Regions from separate parts of the Streptomyces sp. NPDC001889 genome, predicted to be linked through region 2. Evidence: riboswitches for the same ligand, from Rfam matches in the RefSeq annotation. Region 2 holds a riboswitch; each other region holds the start of a gene.
What was found. A riboswitch is a leader RNA that binds a small molecule or an ion and turns the genes downstream of it on or off. The one in region 2 is predicted to bind guanidine.
Positions count from the first base shown of each region.

Region 1: it holds a riboswitch for guanidine, as region 2 does, so the genes downstream of both, ACWCRA_RS32525 (DMT family transporter) here and ACWCRA_RS27360 (DMT family transporter) in region 2, are expected to answer to the same signal.
Region 3: it holds a riboswitch for guanidine, as region 2 does, so the genes downstream of both, ACWCRA_RS34795 (agmatinase family protein) here and ACWCRA_RS27360 (DMT family transporter) in region 2, are expected to answer to the same signal.

Region 1 covers NZ_JBSFER010000036.1:16,009-18,259, forward strand. The annotation lists gene ACWCRA_RS32515 (PucR family transcriptional regulator ligand-binding domain-containing protein) at 1-40, shown strand, start outside; gene ACWCRA_RS32520 (DMT family transporter) at 157-513, opposite strand; gene ACWCRA_RS32525 (DMT family transporter) at 513-827, opposite strand; guanidine-III (ykkC-III) riboswitch at 845-909, opposite strand; gene ACWCRA_RS32530 (acyl-CoA dehydrogenase family protein) at 1,098-2,251, shown strand, end outside.
Region 2 covers NZ_JBSFER010000025.1:41,006-43,256, forward strand. The annotation lists gene ACWCRA_RS27355 (transglycosylase domain-containing protein) at 1-652, shown strand, start outside; gene ACWCRA_RS27360 (DMT family transporter) at 770-1,090, opposite strand; guanidine-III (ykkC-III) riboswitch at 1,122-1,180, opposite strand; gene ACWCRA_RS27365 (GroES family chaperonin) at 1,336-1,707, opposite strand; gene ACWCRA_RS27370 (DUF3618 domain-containing protein) at 1,773-2,093, opposite strand.
Region 3 covers NZ_JBSFER010000051.1:2,013-4,263, forward strand. The annotation lists gene ACWCRA_RS34785 (hypothetical protein) at 45-332, shown strand; gene ACWCRA_RS34790 (EF-hand domain-containing protein) at 563-1,096, shown strand; guanidine-III (ykkC-III) riboswitch at 1,252-1,318, shown strand; gene ACWCRA_RS34795 (agmatinase family protein) at 1,330-2,251, shown strand, end outside.

The sequences.
Region 1 (2,251 bases), on a different contig from region 2:
ACGGATGGAGCTGTGGTTCGCCCTGCGCTCGCTCCCCTGAGCCCGGCCCGCCGCCCCGGGACCCCCGTGAACCCCCGGAGCCCCCGGACAGCGAAACAGCGGTGCCCGCCGGCCCGGCCCTCGCGGACCGGCCCGGCGGGCACCCCGGGTGTGGTTCTACGCCTCCGGCAGCCGCTGTTCGGCCTTGGGCCCCGGCTTGGTCTTGACGAACTTCAGGCCGATGACGCACAGGATGATCCCGCCGAGGAACAGCCCCTTGAGCACGGAGGCGGGCTCCTCACCGGTGAGCATGGCGTAGAGGACCGTCAGGGCGGCCCCGACCCCGATCCAGACCGAGTAGGCCACGCTGATCGGAATCCGGCTCATGGCATAGGCGAGACCCGCCATGCTGAGCGCCAGCCCGACGAAGAAGACGACGGCGGGACCCGTTTTGCTCAGTCCGTCGGAGAGACCGAGGGCCGTGGCCCAGACGGCCTCGAACACGGCACTGATGAGAAGAATCGCCCAGGGCATCAGCTGACCGCCTTCAGTCCGACGACACAGCCGATGAGGCCCAGCAGCAGGACCACCCGCCCGGTGGAGGCGCGCTCCTGGCCGGTCACCATGGCCCAGACGGCCGTGAGCACCGCTCCGATGCCGACCCAGACGGCGTACGCGGTCCCGGTGGGAAGGCTCTTCATGGCGAAGGCCAGACCCGTCATGCTCGCCGCGAGGGCGACACCGAAGACGACGGTCGGAATGGGGCGCTTGAAGTTCTTGGACGCGGACAGCGCTGTGGCCCAGACGGCCTCCAGCACTCCTGATACGACGAGAATGAACCACGCCATGACGGAACCGACCTCCCAGTGGCCAGTCTTGTCGCTGAGCGGGTACTGATCCGTCGTCCGCAGGCCCCATCGGGGGCCTCACCTCCTTGTATAGCACAGCGGACCGGCGCTCCGGCCGTCCGCCCGCGGCGCCGGCGGGTGCCTCCGGTCACTGTGATGTGCGCGGCTTTCCCTGGACAGGGGCGGTAACCGCCCGGTAACTTCACTCTCCAGCCTGAGCAAGCGCTTAGTCGTGCGCCCGCTCACCCCAATCCGCCCAGGGAGGCGTCCGTGCGCCGCAGCGTCTACAACGAGGACCACGAGGCATTCCGGGAGACCGTCCGCGCCTTCATCGAGGCCGAGGTCGTGCCCGTGTACGACGAGTGGTACGCGGCGGGCCAGGCGCCCCGCGACTTCTACACCAAACTCGGCGAGCTGGGCATATTCGGCATCGAGGTGCCGGAGGAGCACGGCGGCGCGGGCCAGGAGTCCTTCAAGTTCCAGGCGATCATCTCCGAGGAGACCGCCCGCGCGGGCGTCTCCTTCGGCGGCTCCGGGGTGCATGTCGCGCTCTGCCTCCCCTACCTCCTCGCGTACGGGACACAGGAGCAGAAGAAGCGCTGGCTCCCCGACTTCGTCTCCGGCGCGGCGATGTACGCCATCGCCATGACCGAGCCCGGCACCGGCTCGGACCTGGCGGGCATGAAGACCACCGCCCGGCTCTCGGACGACGGCTCGCACTACCTCCTCAACGGCTCGAAGACCTTCATCACCGGAGGCGTCCACGCGGACCGCGTCATCGTCTGCGCGCGCACCGCCGCCCCCACGGAGGAGGACCGCCGCCACGGCATCTCGCTCTTCGTCGTGGACACCGCGCTGGAGGGGTACGCGGTCGGCCGCCGGCTCGACAAGCTCGGCCTGAAGACCTCCGACACCGCCGAACTCTCCTTCACCGATGTCAGGGTCCCGGCGCGGGACCTGCTCGGCGAGGAGAACCAGGGCTTCTCCTACCTCGGCCAGAACCTCCCGCAGGAGCGGCTGGCCATCGCGGTCGGCGCGTACGCCCAGGCGTCCGCCGCGATCCGCTTCACCCAGGCGTACGTCCAGGACCGCACGGTCTTCGGACAGCCGGTGGCCGCCTTCCAGAACACCAAGTTCGAACTGGCCGCCTGCAAGGCCGAGGTGGACGCGGCGGAGGCCGTCGTCGACCGGGCCCTGGAGGCGCACGACACGGGCGAGCTGTCGGCGGCGGAGGCGGCGTCCGCGAAGCTCTTCTGCACCGAGGTGGCCCACCGGGTCATCGACCGCTGCCTCCAGCTGCACGGCGGCTACGGCTATATGAACGAGTACCCGATCGCGCGGCTGTACGCGGACAACCGGGTCAACCGGATCTACGGCGGGACCAGCGAGGTCATGAAGTCGATCATCGCCAAGTCCATGGGGCT
Region 2 (2,251 bases):
GTCGGCGGGCCGCCCGGCCGCGGGCAAGACGGGGACGGCGGAGGAGGACCGGGCCGCGTGGTTCGCGGGCTACACCCCGCGACTCGCGACCGTGGTCGCGGTGATGGGGCAGGACCCGGACACCGGTGCGCAGAAGCCGCTGTACGGGGCGCTGGGGCTGCCGAGGATCAACGGCGGCGGGGCACCGGCGCGGATCTGGGGGCAGTACACCGGAACGGCCCTGGCCGGCAGCGAGATCGTGGAGTTCGAGCTGCCGGCCCCGGCGGGGGTGCCGGAGCCGATGGCCTCGCCGGGGCCGGCGAGCCCGGGGGGCACGGCCCCGGTGCCGGGCTCCGGCCGGCCGCTGCCGGCGATGACCCTCCCGGCACCGCAGCGGACACCGGGCGAGAGCCCCGGGGTGCCCGGGGAGCCGGGCGCGGGTCCTCCGGTGCCGGGCCCCGGGGGGCCGGGCGCGGCGATCGGCGGGCTCGGTGACATCGCCGGAGTGGACGGGATCGGCGGCGCCGAGGGGACCGAGGGCGCGGACGCGCTGGGCGACGCGGTGCTCAACGGGCTGCCCGAGCCGGGCGACGGGGGCGCGCCCGGCGCGCCGCGGGAGGAGCCGGGGCCGGCGGGTCCCGAGGGATCGCCGCAGGCCACCGGCCCGCAGTGACCGGCGACCGCTGGTGACCGGTGCGGGTCACCAGCGGGCCGGGGAGGGACCCGGCCGCCACAGGGGGGGAAGCGGGGCGGCCGGGAGCTGGGGGTGGGCGCGGGTACGGGGGCGGGGTCAGTGGCCGGAGGTCGCCTTGAGGCCGACCACCGCGACCAGCAGCAGTGAGACGAAGAAGATCCGGGCCGCGGTCACCGGCTCGTTCAGCGCCACCATGCCGACGATCGCCGCACCGGCGGCGCCGATGCCGACCCAGACGCCGTACGCGGTACCGATCGGCAGCGTCTTGGCGGCCTGCGCCAGCAGGACCATGCTGGTGACGATCCCCGCGCCGGTGAACACACTCGGCCAGAACTTGGTGAAGCCCTCGGTGAACTTCATCCCGATCGCCCAGCCGACTTCGAGGAGACCGGCGACGATCAGGAGAACCCAGGCCATGACACACCTCCGACGACGGGGACTTCCACGGGGTGCGTCGTCTTTACGGGGCCCGGTACGGCGCGTCTCGTCGGGGTGTGCCCACCGTAACAAAAACGGGGCCCGGGGGCCGGTGAGTTGGATCACCAGCCCCGGCGGGCCCCGACAGCGCCCGGGGCGTCTCTTTCGGATCGTGCCGGGGCTCGCGAGCCCCGGCACCGGACCCCGCTCACCGATCCGGCCCGACCCGACCCGAGGGAAACTCCCTAGAGGTAGAGGCCGGTGGAGTCCTCGGAGCCCTGGAAGCGGTCGGCCGCGACGGCGTGCAGATCGCGCTCCCGCATCAGGACGTACGCGACCCCCCGCACCTCCACCTCGGCACGGTCCTCGGGGTCGTACAGCACCCGGTCGCCCGGCTCCACGGTCCGCACGCTCTGTCCCACCGCCACCACCCCGGCCCAGGCGAGCCGGCGGCCGACGGCGGCGGTCGCGGGGATCACGATGCCCCCGCTGGAACGCCGCTCCCCCTCCGGGATGTCGGTCCGCACCAGCACCCGGTCGTGCAGCATCCGGATGGGGAGCTTGTCGTGCTGGGAGCCGTGCTCCTGGGTGCTGTGTTCATGACTGTTGGCGCTCACGCTCCGAACCTACCCGCCCCACGGGGCCGCGGTGCCCGCACGGCCGCCGGCAACGCGGGCCCCGCTCACCTCCGGTCCTTGCGGGAGGAGACGGCGAGCAGCCCCACCACCCCCACGACCAGCAGCGCCACCGGGACCACCCGCTCCAGCCGGGGCGCGCCGTCCTCGGAGACGAACTTCGAGCGCACGTCCGAGACCGTGCGGTTCAGCACCGCGAAGGCGCGCCCGGTGGTGCGGTCCACCTTCTCGCTGACCTTCGCCCTGGCGTCGCCGATGACGGTGCTCGGGTGCACCCGCACCCCGATCTCATCGAGCGTCCCGGCAAGCTGCTCGCGCCGGCGGACGATGTCCGCCTCGATCTGCGCAGGGGTCCTCGCGTCCGACACCGCGCTGCCTCCGTGGTCGTGATCCGTTACCTATGCCATCGACAGTCTGTCAGCTCAGCCGCGCCCACACCCCACGGCACCCCTATTACGCTCGACGCCGTACACCCGCGTACACCCGCACGGCGCGGCATCCGCCGCCGTGCGCGGCCCGGTCCGAC
Region 3 (2,251 bases), on a different contig from region 2:
TACGATCGGCATATCTGAACGCGTTCAAATACGAGGAGCAGGTCATGTCCGAGCGGACCGTGCCCGACCCCGCCGCGTCACCAGCCGTTCTCCTGGGCCCCACAGCGCTCTTCTTCGGCGTCGTCTCCGTCCTCGGGACAGCGGTGCCCCGGCTCTTCTTCCTCACCCCGTTCACCGCGCTCGCCGGCGCGCTCGCCCTCACCTTCGGAATGACGGGCGTGCGCTACGGACGGCGCGGCGTCGGACGGCTGTGGGTCGCGGCGGCCGGGGCGGTCCTCGGTCTCCTCGGGTTCGGCGCCTTCATGAGCCTGCTCATCGCGTTCGCCGCCTAGGGAGTTTCTTCCGGATCAGGCAGGGCGAGCCCGGCCGGCGACGGGGCACGGGCTCCCCCGGCGGCCGGCCCGCCGCCATCCGGTGGCCCTGTGCCGCGTGTTCACCCAATCCGGTGGATTGAGCCAGGGGCGGCCGAAACCCCCGGGCGGAGGGACCACAGTGGAGGACAACACCACTCCCCGGCGGGCCACTTGATGGCATCCCGGCTTCATGAGAGGCAGCACCTTCGATGCGGACGGAAGCGCTCAACCGGGTCCAGCTCGTCTTCACCCTCTTCGACGCCAACGGCAACGGAGTCCTGGAGGCGGAGGACTTCACCTTGATGGCGGACCGGGTGCGGGCCGCCGTCCCCGGCGCGGAGCCGACGGCGCAGGAGGCCGTGGCGGTGGCGTTCCGGCGGTACTGGGAGACGCTGGTCGGCGAGTTGGACACGGACGGCGACGGCAGGGTCGACTTCGACGAGTACGTGGCCTGCGTGCTGGCGCCCGAGAAGTTCGACGGGGCCGCCGCGGAGTTCGCCGCCGCTCTGTCCACCGTCGGCGACCTGCGGGGCGACGGCCGGGTGGGGCGTTCGGAGTTCACCGCCCTGATGCTCGCGATCGGCTTCGCTCCGGCCAACATCGAGGCGCTCTTCGACGCCCTGGGCCCCGACGGGGAGGACCGCGTCGCCTCCGGCGCCTGGGACGCCTCCATCCGTGAGTACTACCGCCCCGACGCCGACGGCACCGTCGGCGATCTGCTGGTCGCCCTCCCGGCAGGCTGATCCGCGCGCGCCGGGCGGCGGTGGCGCGGGCGCGCGACACAACGGCACCGCCGAAACGCCCGTGGCCGGGAGTGGACGCGCACTCCCGCCACGGACCACATGCCGTCTACACCGGGTGTGCCCTGAACCGTTCGCGCTTCGGTGCTATGGTGCCGGTGAGGTGCTATCAGAGCGCCCGCCGACGAGGGTGGCCGTACCGGTTCCGCGTAAAGACGGCCTCGTTGGAGGCTGAAATGCCGAAAACACCCGAGCCCCGTGAGCAGGACATCACCACGGCATCATCGGGGAACGACTCTCCCCCCGAGGACCGGGGCACACCGCCCGGTTCCGGCCCCGCACACGCACACCCGCACTCCCACGCGCACAGCCACTCCCACAGCGACGCCTTCGCCATGAAGGAGGGCAGGTGGGCCCAGGACGCCGAACAGCGGATCTCGCTCTTCCGGCACGACGAGGAGATCGAGCGGGGGCTCGCCTTCGGACTGCCCGGATCGCCGACACTCGTCGACAGGACGATTCCCACGTTCTCCCGCGGTGAACTGCCGCACTTCGCGGGTGAGCGGGGAACCTTCCTCAAGACCCCCTTCCTGGAGGACGTCAACCAGGTCGAGGACGCCGAGGTCGCCGTGTTCGGGGCACCTCTCGACTCGGGTGCCACCTACCGGCCCGGGGCCCGGTTCGGACCGCAGGGAATCCGGCGGTCGACGAATCTGTTCGGCACCTACTGCTTTGAACTCGGTGTCGATCTGCGCGAACAGCTGAACATCGTCGACATCGGCGACGTGTTCACCATCCCCGGCAATCTGGAGAAGTCGTTCGACCAGATCAGCCAGGCGATGGCGCATGTGTACCAGCGCGGCGTCTTCCCGGTCATCCTGGGCGGTGACCACTCCATCGGATATCCGACGATCCGGGGAATGACGCCGTACGTCGACGGGAACATCGGCATCATCCACTTCGACCGGCATGTGGACACCCAGGAGACCGACCTGGATGAGCGCATGCACACCACGCCGTGGTTCCACGCGACGAACATCAAGAACGCCCCCGCGACGAACCTCGTCCAGATCGGCATCGGCGGCTGGCAGTCGCCACGAGCCGGCGTCAAGGTCGGGCGTGAGCGTGGCACCACCATCATCACGGTGGGGGATGTCG